DNA from 3 places in the Methylocystis borbori genome. Region 1 is predicted to be linked to each of the others. Evidence: predicted binding sites of a transcription regulator. Region 1 holds the regulator's gene; each other region holds the start of a gene.
The links. Region 1 encodes PhoB, which activates phosphate uptake and scavenging genes when phosphate is short. Its sites were predicted from a motif close to TGTCATNNANCTGTCAT; they were not measured.

Region 1 (5,151 bases):
TATCGCGCCGCCAAGGCCGGCCTTGTCACCGGCGTGTTGCTCGCCATCGCGCGCGTCTCCGGCGAGACCGCGCCGCTCCTGTTCACCGCCCTCAACAACCAGTTCTGGAGCAGCGACCTCGCCGCGCCGATGGCGAGCCTGCCTGTCGTCATCTTCCAGTTCGCGCTCTCGCCATACAAGGACTGGCAGCAACTCGCCTGGACGGGCGCGCTGCTCATCACCGTCGCTGTTCTCGCTCTCTCGATCGCGGCCCGCGCCCTCAGCGCCGGGCGGAGGAAATCGAAATGAACGCCGCTGCTCAAATCGCCCAGGTAAAGGAACCGCTGACCAAAGTCTCGATGCGCAATCTCGACTTCTACTACGGCGAGTCGCATTCGCTCAAAAACGTCACCATGCCGCTATACACGAATAAGGTGACGTCTTTCATCGGCCCGTCGGGCTGCGGCAAGTCCACGCTGCTGCGCGTCCTGAACCGCATGTACGATCTCTATCCCGGCCAGCGCGCCGAAGGCGAGGTGCTGCTCGACGGCGAAAATATTCTCGATCCGGCGATCGACCTCAACGCGTTGCGCTCCCGGGTGGGCATGATCTTTCAAAAGCCGACGCCCTTTCCGATGTCGATCTACGAAAACATCGCTTTCGGCATCCGGCTCTACGAGAAGCTGCCGCGCGCCGACATGGACGCCCGCGTCGAGGCCGCGCTGCGCGGCGCCGCCTTGTGGGATGAGGTGAAGGACAAGCTCCAGACCAGCGGACTCGGTCTTTCCGGCGGCCAGCAACAGCGCCTGTGCATCGCCCGCAGCGTGGCGGTGCAGCCTGAGATTATTCTGTTCGATGAACCGTGTTCTGCGCTCGATCCGATCTCGACGGCGAAGGTCGAGGAGCTGATCGACGAATTGTCTTCCCGCTACACCATCGCGATCGTCACGCACAACATGCAGCAGGCGGTGCGCGTCTCCGACTATACCGCTTTCATGTATCTCGGCGAGCTTGTCGAATTCGGTGAGACCGACGACGTGTTCAACAAGCCGCAAGAAAAGCGCACGCTCGACTATATCACCGGCCGTTTCGGCTAACCAGCGATCCAAGGACGGCGCTCATGAGCGACCATATCGTCAAATCCTATGACCGTGACCTCGAAGCCCTCGGCCGGCGCATCGCCGAAATGGGCGGCGTCGCGGAGAAGATGCTGGCCGAGGCCATGGACGCGCTGTCGGCCTTCGACATCGATCTCGCCCATCGCGTCGTCTCCAGCGACCCGCGGCTCGACGCGCTGCAGCGCGAGATCGAGGAGAACGCCATTCTCACCATCGCGCGGCGCCAGCCGCTCGCGGTGGATCTGCGCGAATGCATCGCCGCGATCCGCATCTCCGGCGACATAGAGCGGGTCGGCGATCTCGCCAAGAACATCGCCAAACGCACGCTGAAGATCGCCTCGGAGGCGCGCGTGCCGCGCGCCATCGTCGGCCTCAAGTCGATGCACGAAATCGCCGCCATGCAATTGAAGGACGCGCTCGACGCCTATGCGCTGCGCGACACCGAGCGGGCGCGCGCGGTCTGGGAAAACGACACCGATCTCGACGCGCTCGAGGATTCGGTGTTTCGCGACCTCCTCACCTTCATGATGGAGGACCCGCGCAACATCTCCTTTTGCACGCATCTTCTGTTCTGCTCGAAAAATCTCGAGCGGATCGGCGACCACACCACGAATATTTCCGAGACTGTCGTCTATCTCGTCACCGGAGAGGCGATGCCGGTGGAGCGGCCCAAATCGCGCGCACCTGACTTCGGGGTCAAGGACGAGGCGGCGCAATGAACGAAACGACTTCCGCAGTCCTTCAGCGGAACGGGAAAGGCGATCGCGCGCCGCGCATTCTCCTCGTCGAGGACGAGACCTCGCTCGCGACGCTGCTGGTCTATAATTTGGAGGCGGAAGGCTATCAGGTCGAGCATGTCGACAATGGCGACGAAGCGGAGCTGCGGCTCGCCGAGTCGCCGCCCGATCTTGTTATTCTGGACTGGATGCTGCCGGGCGTCTCCGGCCTGGAGATTTGCCGGCGCCTGCGCGCGCGCGACAGCGCGAGGGACATGCCGGTGATCATGCTCACCGCTCGCGGCGAGGAAGGGGAGCGCGTGCGCGGCCTCTCGGTCGGAGCCGACGATTACGTCGTCAAGCCCTTCTCGACGCCAGAGCTCATGGCGCGGGTGCGGGCGCTGCTGCGTCGCGCCCGTCCCGAGCGCGTCGCGTCTAAGCTCACGCTCGGCGACATTGACCTCGACCGCGACACGCGCCGCGTGCGGCGCGGCGGGCGTGAAATCCATCTCGGCCCGACCGAATTCCGGCTGCTCGAATATTTCATGGAGAAGCCCGGCCGCGTCTTCACCCGCGCGCAGCTTCTCGACAGCGTCTGGGGCATGTCGGCGGAGATCGACGAGCGCACGGTCGACGTGCATGTCGGCCGGCTCCGCAAGGCGCTGATCCGCGGCCGCGAAAAGGATCCGATCCGCACCGTGCGCGGCGCCGGCTATTCCTTCGACGAGACTTTCGGACACGACTGATACGGATCTGATTGATCCATGCGCTTGGCGTCATTCCCGCCGAGGCGCAGTCCCGAGCGGAAATCCTGAGCGACATCCATGACGTTCGTTACGCATCGCGAACGCCGCCGAGCCGTTCGCGCGTAGACGGCGCGACGCGCCGCGCATCACGCGTAGCGTTGCGCCCGCAATTGATCGCGCGCGCGGCGTCTGTCCTGCGCCGGCTGATAGGCGACCCGCGCATGATAGCCGCAGTAGGGTCCGCCGCCGACCGTCGCCTTGCCGCCGCAGAAACGAAATTCCGGCGTCGTCGGATCGCCCATCGGCCAGCGGCACATGGACTCGCGCAGCTCCATCAGCGTCACGCGCTCCGAAATGGGGATGACCACTTCCTCCTCCCGCGCAACGCGGGGCGCGGCGAGGGCGTGCGGCGCGAAGGCCAAAGCGAGATTGCCATGCGTGGGCGCGCCGTTCATGCGCGCCTGGTTCTGACGCGGCGGTTTGGCCGCGCGCGGCCGTGGCGCCGCCGCCGTCTTCGCCCGCTCGGCGAGTCCCAGGCGATGAATCTTGCCGATCACGGCGTTGCGCGTGATGCCGGGTCCAAGTTCAGCGGCCACCTGGCTTGCGCTCAAGCCGTCGGTCCACAGTTTGCGCAGCAGTTCGACGCGTTCGTCGGTCCATGACATTGGATTCTCCCCTCCATCGGGTCGAGCGCGGATCGGAGTCTTTCCCCGACCGCAGCGCTGGCGTTTAGGCGCAGCGGCGATGAAACGCGCATCAACACTCGAGAGAACGCGCCCCAACCCACGCCGCGGGCGCTCACTAAAAACTCATGGATTTATTTTGAATCACGCGAGAGTCCCGCTGGCAAGCGCAAGAGGGGGTTCTCAACAGTCTTTCGCTGTGGGCGGCGCCCATGAGACTCATTTTTATCTTCTCCAAAGCCTCGCTTGCCGCCGCGGTTCGCCGCCGACAAACCACGGCCCGCCATGGATTTGACCGCGCCGCGCCGCAAGCTTAAAATCCCGTCTTGAACTGCCGCCCTAAAAAGGCGGCGCTTTGTTTTTCTGGCCCCTGCGGCGGCGGGCCTGATGGAGCAGGACTTTTGACGTCAGCGCTGTTTCCGACCTATGCGCGGGCCGATCTCGCCTTCACGCGCGGAGAAGGCGCGTGGCTGACCGCCGAGAACGGCGACCGCTATCTCGATTTCGGCGCGGGAGTCGCCGTGCTGTCGCTCGGCCATAATCATCCGCATCTCGTCGAGGCTTTGAAGCGCGCCGCCGAGTCCCCCTGGCACGTCTCCAATCTCTATCGCATCCCTCAGGCGGAGCGTCTCGCCGAGCGTCTCTGCACGGCGACATTCGCCGATCTTGTCTTCTTCGTTAATTCCGGCGCCGAGGCCGTGGAATGCGCGATCAAGACCGCGCGGAAATATCATGCGGCGAACGGCCAGCCCGAGCGCTATCGGCTGATCACCTTCGAGGGCGCCTTTCACGGCCGCACGCTTGCGACCATCGCCGCCGGCGGCAACGCCAAATATCTCGAAGGCTTCGGTCCGCCGCTCGAGGGCTTCGACCAGGTTCCCTTCGGCGACTTCGAGGCGGTCGAAGCCGCGATCACGAATGAAACGGCGGGCGTCCTGCTGGAGCCGATCCAGGGCGAAGGCGGCTTGCGCGTCTTTTCCGCCGCCTTTCTGACGAAGTTGCGCGCGCTCTGCGACGCGCGCGGCCTGCTGCTCGTTTTCGACGAGGTTCAATGCGGCGTCGGCCGCGCCGGCACATTCCTCGCCTGCGAACATGCTGGCGTCGCGCCCGACATCGCCGCGCTCGCCAAGGGACTTGGCGGCGGCTTTCCGATCGGCGCCTGTCTTTCGACGCGCGAAGCGGCCAAGGGGATGACGCTCGGCGCGCATGGCTCCACTTTCGGCGGCAATCCGCTGGCGGCGTCGGTCGGCGCGGCGGTGCTCGACATCGTGCTGGGCGAGGGCTTCCTCGCGCGCGTCGCGCGCCTTGGCGCGCTGTTGCGGCAAAGGCTCGCCGAGCTTGAAGACCGCTATCCGGCGATCATCGAGGAGGTGCGCGGCGAAGGCTTGATGTTCGGGCTCAAGACGCGCATCCCCAACGGCGATTTCGCGGCGGCCGCCCGCGCGCAGGGGCTCTTGACCGTGCTCGCCGGCGACAATGTCGTGCGCCTGCTGCCGCCGCTCATCATCGACGAAGCCGACATCGCCGAGGCCGTGTCCCGGCTCTCGGCCGCTTGCGCGCGCCTCGCCGCCCCGGCCGAGAAAGTGGGAGCGGCGTGATGACCGCGCATTCGGTGACGCGTCCGCGCTCCTTTCTCGATCTCTCCGATCATTCCGGCGAAGAGCTGCGCCGCATTCTGGAGATCGCCAGATCCCTGAAGGCGCGCCGCGTCAAAGGCGTCGAGCCGCAAGAGCGCCCGCTCGCGGGCAAATATCTCGGCATGGTGTTCGACAAGCCTTCGACCCGCACGCGAGTCTCTTTCGACGTCGCCATGCGCGATCTTGGCGGCGAGACCATCATGCTGACGGGCGCCGAAATGCAGCTCGGGCGCGGCGAGACCATCGCCGACACGGCGCGCGTCCTGTCGCGC
Region 2 (5,151 bases), on a different contig from region 1:
TGATGCTGCAAAATGATCGTCAGCTCTTTGGGCCATTGCTCGGCGAGGCGCCGCGAGATCGCGACGTCCGGCGCGTCGGTGCGAAAGCTGATGGTGAAGTGATGTTCGCCCGGCAGATGGCCGTTCTCGGCGACATCGGCGAGCACTTTGCGCATCACGCCGCGCATCGCGTCCTGCACAAGGAGATCGTAACGGATCAGATCTTTCGCCATCGCCTCACGCCAGAGCGCCTTTGGGAAAGCGCGATCCGACCAGGCGACCGGCTTTCTTAAAATTGTCTCCCGCCGCGCTTTGCGGAGCGCCGGCGCGAATGAATGAAGTGGAGGCTTCTGTTGCCAGGCGCCTCCTGACCCCGCCTAAAGGCGCTAACCCTTAGGACTTGATTCCCAGTTTGGGCGCCGCATTACGCGGCGACGGCCACCGGAGCATAGTTGTCGTTGGCAACTATAAGGTTTGACCCGATAACGGCGGTATCATGCCGAGCGAAAAATCACCCTTTACGCCCTCGTCGATCCTATTTCGCCCCCGCCGAAACCCGCCGTCTCCGACGGGCTTGGGTGGAGGCGCCGGGTACCGCCCCCGGGTCCGAATGGTTTATTGCGGTGTCCGTTTATCGCCATAGCCGTCGCAAGCGGCGGCGTTTCGAATATAGGCGCTTGCGCCGCTTTGGGAAAGGGGCGCGCGCCGCAAACGAAAACGCCCGCCGAGGCGGCGGGCGTTAACTCAAGACGGCGTGGCCGATTATTTCGTGACCGTCAGTCGATCCTTAACCATGGCGAAGACGTCGGCGGGCAGGATATTGGCCGCCGTGAGTTCCTCGACGTTTTTGAACGGACGGCCCTGGACGATCGATTCGGCCTGGGTCTTGCTCAGCCCCTTGACGGACATGAGCTGCTCGACGGTCGCCGTATTGATATCGACGCGCGCCTCGGCTTTTGCGTGATGAATATGCGTCGCCGTCGACGGCGCGTGATGTTTGCCGACCGGCGCGGCCTGCGCCAAGGCGGGCGCGACGGCGAGAAGGGCGGCGGCGAAAATGGCTGTGCGGATCATGGATGGACTCCTGGGCTAGGCCCCCTATCGGGACCGGCTTTCTGGCCAGTCCCGATCAACGCGCCGACTTTCGCATAGCCGCCCTGAATCAGCGCTGAAACCTTTGTTCATCCATGGTTTAGGAGAAATTCACGCCTCGCCGACGCGCTTTACGGCGTCGAAGCCCTTGGCCTGAAGCGCGAGATGCAGTCTGTTTTGCAAGCCGGCGTCGTCGCCCCTGACGAGGAGCGCGGCGTTGTCCGCGAGCGCCTCGCACAGCGCTGAAACCCAGGGCTCCTCGCTCTTGGCGAAATCGCTCAGCACATAGGAATGCACCAGCGCCTTGTCGCCGGGATGGCCGATGCCGAGCCGCACACGCTTATAGTCATTGCCGATATGGGCGGTGATGGAGCGCAGGCCATTATGGCCGGCGACGCCGCCGCCGGTCTTGATGCGGCATTTGGCCGGCGCGAGGTCGAGTTCGTCATGCATGACAACGATCTCGTCGAGGCCGATCTTGTGAAAGCGCGCGGCCTCGCCAACCGAACGGCCGCTCTCGTTCATATAGGTCTGCGGCGCGAGCAGCAGGACGCGCGCGCCGGCGATCGTCCCTTCGCTGAGAAGGCCCTGAAAGCGCGCCCGCGCCTGCGGAAAGCCGTGGCGCTTGGCGATGGCTTCGAGCGCCATGAAGCCGATATTGTGACGGTTCCTGGCGTAGGCGCGTCCGGGATTGCCGAGGCCGACAAGGAGCAGCATGAAAGACCTCAACCCTCTCCCGCCGCCCAGGAGAGGGAGTAGAACCGGCGCTGCGTCGGCGCGTCGCGAGAGCGCCGACCGTTAGCCTTCCCTCTCCCGCGAGCGAAGCGCTGCGGGAGAGGGACAGGGGGCTATTTCTTCTTCTCTTCCTTCGCCGGAGCGGCCTTGGCCGGGGCGGCCTTCGCTGGCGCGGCGGCTGCGGCAGGCGCCTCTTCGGCGCCGGCCCCGGCCGGCGGCGTCAGGCTCGCGACGGTGAAATTCTTCTCGGGGTTCGTCGGCCTGCAGCCTTCCGGCAGCGGGATCGCCGAAATCTGCAGCGAATCGTTGAAGTCGAGGCCCGTCAGATCGGCGGTGACGGCCTCGGGAATATTATCCGCCGGGACCAGCATCTCGATCGTATGAAAGACGATGTTGAGCGAGCCGCCGCGCTTCAGGCCGGGCGAGGCGTCGTGATTAACGAAATGCACTGGCACGTTGACGCGCAGGCGCGAGCCCGGCTTCAGCCGCAGGAAATCGACATGGAGCGGCGTGTCCTTAACGACGTCGAGCTGATAGTCGCGCGGGATGGCGCGCTCCTTCTTGCCCTCGATGTCGAGTTCGAAGATCGTCGTGAGGAAATGGCCAGCGAAGATGAGCTGGGTGACGTTCTTTTTGTCCAGCGAGAGCGGCTGCGGCGCTTCGCCGCCGCCATATAATACTGCTGGAATGCGGCCCTCACGGCGAACGCTGCGGGCGGCCCCCTTGCCTGTCCCGCTGCGCACCGTGGCCGCGAGCTTTTTGGTCTCGGCCATGTCGGTGTCCTTTAGTCAAAAGAAAAAGCGCCGCTTCGCCTCCAGGGGTGTCGGAAACGCAGGCGCCGGCGGGTTTATAGGGAAGGGCGCGGGGCGTGGCAAGGCGGGGGCCTAGCGCGTCCCTAAAAACCTGGCCGCCGGTCCGTTACGCCACGCGCGGGGCGCCTCGTAATAAATCCGTCATCTTGCTCGGCGCAGGTGGCGCTCATGGCAAGATATGCGACAGATATGGACGAGGGCCTGAAAGCCGCCGACGCGACGCTTGAGCTGCGCCAAATTCGAGACGAGGTCGCCGCGCTGCGCGACGCCGTGGCGCGCGAAGGCGAGACGCGCCTTCTGGATTGGGAGGCGACGAGCGCGGGGGCGCGCAATCTCGCCCATTATCTCGCGCTCCGCAGCCATGATTTGACCCTGCTGCAACTGCGCCTTTCCGCTTACGGCCTCTCCTCGCTCGGCCGCAGCGAAGCGGATGTCATGACGGCGCTCGACGCGTTGCTCGCGACCCTGCGCAGACTTTGCGGCGAAGAAGCGGACTATCCGCCGCGCGAAGCGATGCGCGCGGGGGAGGATGCGTTGATCCGCGCCTGCGACCAAATCTTCGGCGACTGCGAGGGCGCGCGCCAGGCGCGCATCATGGCGACGCTGCCGAGCGAAGCCGCGGCCGACGCGAGCCTCGTCGCGGCGCTGATCGACGCCGGCATGGATTGCGCCCGCATCAATTGCGCCCATGACGACGCCGCGGCATGGACGCATATGATCGACAATGTCCGCGCCGCCTCGCGGCGTCTCGGCCGGCCCTGCCGGGTTCTGATGGACATTGCGGGGCCGAAGCTGCGGATAGAGGCCGTGCGGGCGCCGGAGAAATACCGCCTGCATCCGGGAGAGCGCCCGCATCTTGTCGCCCGCCTCGACCGGCGCAGCGGCCCCATCGCCTTTTCACTGAATTTTCCGCAGGTCATTTCGCAGCTGCGCCCGGGCGCGGAGATCTCTTTCGACGACGGCAAGGCCGTGGGCCGGATCGTCGCCGTGAATGACGAGGGCGCGGAGATCGAAATCGTTGCGGCGCGGGCGAAAGGCATGCGGTTCAAGCCGGACAAAGGCGTCAACCTCCCCTCCATCGACCTCGAACTTCCGCCGCTTACGCCCAAGGATCTCGCCGATCTCGACCTGGTCGCGCGCGCGGCGGACATCGTCGGCTTTTCCTTCGTTCAGCGGGTCGACGACATCGTTCTGCTGCAGGCCGAACTCGCCGCGCGGCGCAGCGAAAAGCCTCCGCAAGCGCTTGTCCTGAAGATCGAAACGCCGCTCGCCATCCGCAATCTCCCCCGCCTGATCGTTCAGTCGGCGGCGCGCCATCCGACGGCGGTGATGATCGCGCGCGGCGATCTTGCGGTCGAGGTCGGCTTCGCGCGCCTGTCCGAGATGCAGGAAGAAATCCTGTGGCTCTGCGAGGCCGCGCATGTCCCTGTCATCTGGGCGACGCAGGTTCTCGACCAGCTCGTCCATGAAGGCGTGGCCAGCCGGCCCGAGACCACCGACGCCGCGATGGCGCAACGCGCCGACTGCGTCATGCTCAACAAGGGCGATTATCTGCCGCAAGGCGTGCGTTTCTTGCGCGACGTCATCACGCGGATGGAACGCCACCAGTCGAAGAAATTCGCCCGGCTCGCAAAGCTGCAGGCCTGGAGATAGGCGTCAAATTATCCGGTCGGGATCGTTTTATCCCTTCTCCGGCAGATTCAGCCTGATGTGCAGTTCGCGCAATTGCTTCATCGTCGCTTCCGACGGCGCGCCCATGAGCAAATCCTCGGCGCGCTGATTCATCGGGAAGAGCGTCACTTCGCGCAAATTCTCCTCGCCCGCGAGCAGCATGACGATGCGGTCGACGCCAGGGGCGATGCCGCCATGCGGCGGCGCGCCATATTGGAAGGCGCGATACATGCCGCCGAATTTCTCGATAAGCGTCTCCTCGCCATAGCCGGCGATCTCGAACGCCTTCTTCATAATGTCGGGACGATGGTTGCGGATCGCGCCAGACGACAGCTCCACGCCATTGCAGACGATGTCATATTGATAGGCGAGGATCGTGAGCGGGTCTTGGTTCTCCAGCGCCTCCATGCCCCCTTGCGGCATAGAGAAGGGATTATGCGAGAAGTCGATCTTCTTATCTTCCTCGTTCCACTCATACATCGGGAAATCGACGATCCAGCAAAATTCGAAAACGTCGGTTTTGGAGAGGCCGAGCTCATTGCCGATGCGGATGCGCGCCGCGCCCGCGAGTTTCGCCGCCGCCGTTTCTTCGCCGGCCGAGAAGAAGACCGCGTCGCCCGCTTTCACGCCGGCCTTGGCCCCGATCGCCGCCTGCGCTTCCGCCGGGATGAATTTCGCGATCGGACCTTTGCCGATCAGCGCGCCGCTTTCCTCCTCGAAGATGACATAGCCGAGGCCCGGCGCGCCTTCGCTTCGCGCCCAATCGTTCAATTTGTCGAAAAAGCTGCGCGGCTGCGCGGCGGCGCCCGGCGCCGGGATCGCGCGCACGGTCTTGCCCTTGAACGCCTTGAAGCTGACGTCC
Region 3 (5,151 bases), on a different contig from region 1:
CGCGTTCGCCATGGGCAAACGATGGATTTTGTCCGGGCGCACGCCAGCGTAGGTCAGCGCGTCCTTTCCCGTCTGATTCGACGTGACGATGACCCCGGCGCTCCTCTGCAGGGCGAGCGCCTGCCATGCGTTCATCATCCATGCCGGAGAGATAGGCGGGTCGTCGTATATCTCGGGCACGATTCGCTGAATGAAGTCTGGGGCGTAAACGAGATAGGGCTTCAGCGGAATGATCGGGCCGTAGTTGAAGAGACCCGTCAAAAGAACCCAGACATCCGCTAAAACAATATCCAGCGCGCCGCCCGAAGCGCGCGGATAGGTCATGTCGTTCAAAGACCCCACTCCATGGACATCTTTCAGCGAGGGGGCGGCTTTATTCTGCACGAACGTCCTGAAAGCGAAATCCGCCTTATAGGGCGCGTGATCGAAGGTTATGACGTTAACGGAATCGTTGAGCCCCACGATCAAATCGAGGTTATATCCGTTCGGCACGCAGAAGCTCACTTCCGTCGAACGGCCGTCAAATTCAATTTCTGAAATAATATTGCTTATCAGCACGCCGAAATTGAGTATTCCGCCGCGCCAAATATTTGGCATAAGAACGGCGCAACGCATTCACATCCCCTTAGGTTTCGCGCAATGAATCGGCTCATCTACTGTAGCCGCCGCGCAAAGCGCAAGTCCCCCGCAATCGGATCGTGGGCGTCGTGTTTAGACGGGCAAGACGGCGGTCCTCCGCGCTCAGCAGCGCTTTTTCCGTAAACTTTCCCGCCTGCACTATCCTGGGGGTGGAAGCGCGCAACATACCGGCTAACGCAACGCGTCGCCATAAGCGGCTCTTTACAGCGCCCTTAAACAGGCGCATGCTGTTTTAATTAACTCATCCAAAGATTTTCAAAATGAGTTGGCGTGCGAAATTTGGCGATACAGCCCTAAAGAAAATCCTCCTTACCCTTGGCGGCGGCCTTTTCCTTCTCGGCGCCGGAGGGTTAGCCTACTCGTTCCTGTCGTCCAATCTCCACGCCGTTAAAGCGCCGCCGGCGGCGGTTGAAGAAAAACCCTCGGCCTCGCGGGTCGACGCATCGACGCCGAGCGAGCCGGCGGCGACGCTTGTGGGGGAGCCTGCAGAGACGACGGCTGAGGAGACATCAGCGGAAACCGCCGCTCCGACGGTGGAGGAGGAAAAGGCGGCCCCCCCGCCTTTCAAGACGTCGGCGATGGTCGAGACCTCCGCGACGCCTAAGGCCGCGCCCACGGCGCCGATGATTGCGGCGAGCCCAACGGAAGCCGCGGCGCCGATAGAAAAGGCCATAGAGAAATGGAATCCGCGCGCCATAAAGGCGGAGGCGGCCAAAAGTCGGGGAACGAAGCGCGCCTCGGCGAAGCAAGATCGATCAACGGAGCCTTCTGGAGAAGAACCCGCGGTCGCCAGCGGGCGCGCCCACCATGGTTGGCATCGCCGCAGCAGAACGGCGCCGAGGGAAGCCGCGGCGCCCCTTCCTTCCGCGCCTTCGGAGGTCGCCGAAAGCCGGGAGATTACGGCGGAGCCAGCTCCGTCCCTCGCCTCGCCCCTCAAGCTTGTGGACGAAGCGATCCGCCGTCTGGTAGACGCCAATGTCGCCTTTAACTCGCCCCCGAGGGCTCGTCTCGGCAAAGACCTGGAGATCGTCGCCAAGCTCTCAGCCAAAATGCCAAAGGAGACGCTGGCGCGCGAAGTCGATCATTTGGGAACGCCGACCGTGGTCCCCTTAAAAGTTTCCGACAGGGTGGCTGCGACGCTTTCTGGCGGCAGCGCGTTCGATATTTCCCCTGCCGGCCCGCAGGAGCAGGCGGTTTCAGAAGACGAGTTGACGACTTGGTCTTGGAAAGTCACTCCCAAGGCCGCAGGCGAACAAACGCTCATCTTGACATTCGACGCCTTCATCCCGCTGCAAGGCAAGGACGTGAGAAGAACCGTCCGCACCTTGACGCAAAAGATCAGCGTGGAGGTGGGCTGGCCGGAAAGCGCCAGCGAGTGGCTTGAATTCATAAAGAAGCAGCTCGAAACCGCAAACGGGATATGGGTCGCTCTTCTCGCTATCGGCGGCGCTGTCCTGACATGGGCGCGAAAGATTTCGCCTGCTCAATCCGATGCGGAGCGCAAGACTGGGAAGAACGAAGCGGCGAACGCCTGAGAGGGGAATTGAGGCCCAGCGGCCGAGCCTGTCCCTAAAAACGCGGCTTTTTCTCGCTGTGGCCAATGGTGGGCGCGACAGGGATTGAACCTGTGACCCCTACGATGTCAACGTAGTGCTCTCCCGCTGAGCTACGCGCCCTTAGCCGCCGGGGCGGCCGGAGCGCCGTCTATACTGGCGAAAATCGCGGCGCGCAAGCGCATCGACGCGTCGGCGCGCTGCGACAAAGAGAATCGCGTAATACGCCAAGCCTCTCAAAGGATTGAGAATCCGTGAACGCTGTAGGCCGCGCGCATAAAAGATTTATGACGCATCCGCCATTTCCGGTCTTGCGAAGCGGCGGCGTTGTGGCAAAATCAAAAATTGCGCTCGCTCGTCGAGAGAGCAAACAAGGAGGTTTCGCATGTCCTTACAGGGCCATATCGTCGAACTCCAACGCCGCCACGAGGCGCTCAAAAAGGAAATCGAGCAGGAGCAGCTTCATCCCACGGCCGATGAACTGAAAATCATCGAGCTCAAGCGCAAAAAGCTGCAGATCAAGGACGAATTAGTCAAGCTGACGATCAGCGAAACGCGCCATTAGCGCGCTTTCCGATCCGACGGAATCCTCCGATCGATAGGAAATCGCGCCGATCATAGAGCTGGAGCGAGTTCTGATCGAAAAAGTCTGGTAACTTTTTCGGAGCTTGCCTAAGCGCTTCCCATCACGGGTTTTCCTGCCCAGCGCCACAGGCGGAGAGCGATCTCCGCCTATTTTTTTGCGTCGCGCGCGTCGCGGCGCGGGATTTGCGTTACAAACGCCCGATGCCGCTGACTGACCGCTACCGCGCCGAGACGCTCCATGAGGCTCTTGGCGACCCCTTCTTCGACCGCGTCGACGCCGCGAGTTTCCCCGAGCATAGGCTGCGCTACCGCAATCAGCGGTGGGCGGCGCGCGTGGGGCTCGACGCCTTGAGCGACGCCGAATGGATCGAGCATTTCGGCCGTTTCGCGCCCCTGCCCGACGGCCTCGCCCAGCCTTTGGCGCTGCGCTACCACGGCCATCAATTTCGCGTTTACAACCAAGATCTCGGCGACGGGCGCGGCTTTCTCTTCGCGCAATTGCGCGACGCTGAGGACGGGCGTCTGCTCGACCTCGGCACCAAGGGAAGCGGCCAGACGCCCTGGTCGCGGCGCGGCGACGGAAGGCTGACCCTCAAGGGCGGCGTGCGCGAAATTCTTGCGACGGAAATGCTCGAGGCGCTCGGCGTCTATACCTCCAAGACTTTCAGCCTTATCGAGACGGGCGAAGCGCTCTATCGCGGCGACGAACCGTCGCCGACGCGTTCGAGCGTGTTGGTGCGGCTGTCGCATTCGCATATCCGCATCGGCACGTTTCAGCGCCTCGCCTTCCATGACGATAAGGAGGCGCTCGATCGGCTGCTGGACCACGTGTGCCGCCATTATTTTCCCGACCTCGCCGACCTTCCCGCGCAAGAGCGCGCCATCCGCTTTCTCGAAGAGGTCGTCGCGCGGGTCGCGAGGCTCGGCGCCGGCTATATGGCGGCGGGCTTCGTGCATGGCGTCTTGAACTCCGACAACATCAATGTGACGGGCGAGAGCTTCGACTATGGGCCGTGGCGCTTCGCGCCCGTCTATGATCCGACCTTCACCGCCGCCTATTTCGACGAGTCGGGCCTTTACGCCTTCGGCCGCCAGCCAGGCGCGTTGGGCTGGAACCTGTGGCGTCTCGCGGAATGCCTGATGCATCTGACCGGCTTGGAGTCGGCTGACAGGATTTTGGGCAATTTCCAGAATGTGATTCAGCAGGCCTTTCGCAACGCGCTGCTCGATCGCTTCGCCCTCGCCTCTGCGGGCGAGGAAGCCGACGCGGCTCTGGCCAAGACGCTCCTCGACTTTCTACTCGCGACTCGCGCGCCATTCGAGCAAACCTTCTTCGACTGGCGCGGCGGCCTTGCGAGCGCCGAGCGGGCCCGGCGCAGCGCCTCCGCGCCTTTTTACGAGACGGAGGCTTTCGCGCCGCTGCGCGACGCCTTCGCCGCCCATGAAACGACGATTCGGGCGCGGCTCGACCACCCTTACTTTCGCCGCGAGGCGCCGTGCTCGATGTTGATCGAGGAAGTCGAGGCGCTCTGGGCGGCGATCGCCGAGAGGGACGATTGGGCGCCGCTTGAGGCGAAGATCGCGGCGATCGACGAAATGCGTGACGCTTATGCTGGTTTGTAACGGGCGATTGTGGTTGAAGGCTTCTTCTTCGCGGCGCGATAATCGCGTCCGCGAGCGGATGATTCCCGAATGCGTCTTTGCGTTCGAGGGCGGCGGTTTATGAACGACAATCCGAGCGACATCGAAAAAAGCGCCATTCGCGCCGAAATCGAAAGGCTGCGCCTGGAGCACCACGATCTGGAGACCGCCATAGACGCGCTGCTCGCCGTCGGCGCCGTGGATCAGCTCCAGATCCAGCGGCTGAAAAAGCGCAAGCTGCTGCTACGCGACCGCATCGTCTATCTCGAAGACCAGTTGACGCCCGATATTATCGCCTGACGCGCGCGCTTTCGATCAGAAAGGGCTAATGCGCGCCCTCGTCCGCCTGGCTTGGAAGCGCGCCGGCGGGGCGCGGCAGGAATCCGAGCGCGCGCAAAAGCAGCGGCATCGTCAGTCCCTGCACGACAATCGAAAAGGCGACGACGCCGAATGTAAGGGCGACGATGTCGTCGCGCCGCGGCAGGTCGAGCGGAAGCGACAGCGCAAGCGCCGCCGCGAGGGCGCCCCGCAACCCGCCCCACCACAGCACATGCTGCTCGCGCAAGGACACCTTCCAGCGAGACCGAAGAAACAGCGAACTCAAGGGATAGACAGTGATGGCGCGCGCCACGAGAACGATGGCGATCGCCGCCGCCAGCGGCCCGGGCCCAATAGCGGCGAAGGGCGTCGAGGCCACGTCGACGCCGATAAGCAGAAACACCACGGAATTGGC

Region 2: the regulator PhoB is predicted to act here: its motif matches at 2,747-2,763, upstream of V3H18_RS10985 (pyruvate kinase).
Region 3: the regulator PhoB is predicted to act here: its motif matches at 2,469-2,485, upstream of V3H18_RS01205 (YdcH family protein).

What each region holds. Positions count from the first base shown of each region.
Region 1 is NZ_JAZHYN010000016.1:24,031-29,181, reverse strand. Features, by position in the region: gene pstA (phosphate ABC transporter permease PstA) at 1-288, shown strand, start outside; gene pstB (phosphate ABC transporter ATP-binding protein PstB) at 285-1,076, shown strand; gene phoU (phosphate signaling complex protein PhoU) at 1,100-1,816, shown strand; gene phoB (phosphate regulon transcriptional regulator PhoB) at 1,813-2,559, shown strand; gene V3H18_RS07295 (GcrA family cell cycle regulator) at 2,706-3,224, opposite strand; gene V3H18_RS07290 (aspartate aminotransferase family protein) at 3,644-4,840, shown strand; gene argF (ornithine carbamoyltransferase) at 4,840-5,151, shown strand, end outside.
Region 2 is NZ_JAZHYN010000030.1:30,742-35,892, reverse strand. Features, by position in the region: gene V3H18_RS11010 (SspB family protein) at 1-212, opposite strand, end outside; RNA gene ssrA (transfer-messenger RNA) at 319-678, opposite strand; gene V3H18_RS11000 (ComEA family DNA-binding protein) at 742-1,053, opposite strand; gene pth (aminoacyl-tRNA hydrolase) at 1,183-1,788, opposite strand; gene V3H18_RS10990 (50S ribosomal protein L25/general stress protein Ctc) at 1,920-2,579, opposite strand; gene V3H18_RS10985 (pyruvate kinase) at 2,808-4,271, shown strand; gene aspS (aspartate--tRNA ligase) at 4,299-5,151, opposite strand, start outside.
Region 3 is NZ_JAZHYN010000002.1:74,317-79,467, reverse strand. Features, by position in the region: gene V3H18_RS01225 (glycosyltransferase) at 1-615, opposite strand, end outside; gene V3H18_RS01220 (hypothetical protein) at 995-1,312, opposite strand; gene V3H18_RS01215 (hypothetical protein) at 1,581-2,174, shown strand; tRNA gene V3H18_RS01210 (tRNA-Val) at 2,241-2,315, opposite strand; gene V3H18_RS01205 (YdcH family protein) at 2,578-2,757, shown strand; gene V3H18_RS01200 (protein adenylyltransferase SelO) at 2,979-4,400, shown strand; gene V3H18_RS01195 (YdcH family protein) at 4,500-4,718, shown strand; gene V3H18_RS01190 (cation:proton antiporter) at 4,744-5,151, opposite strand, start outside.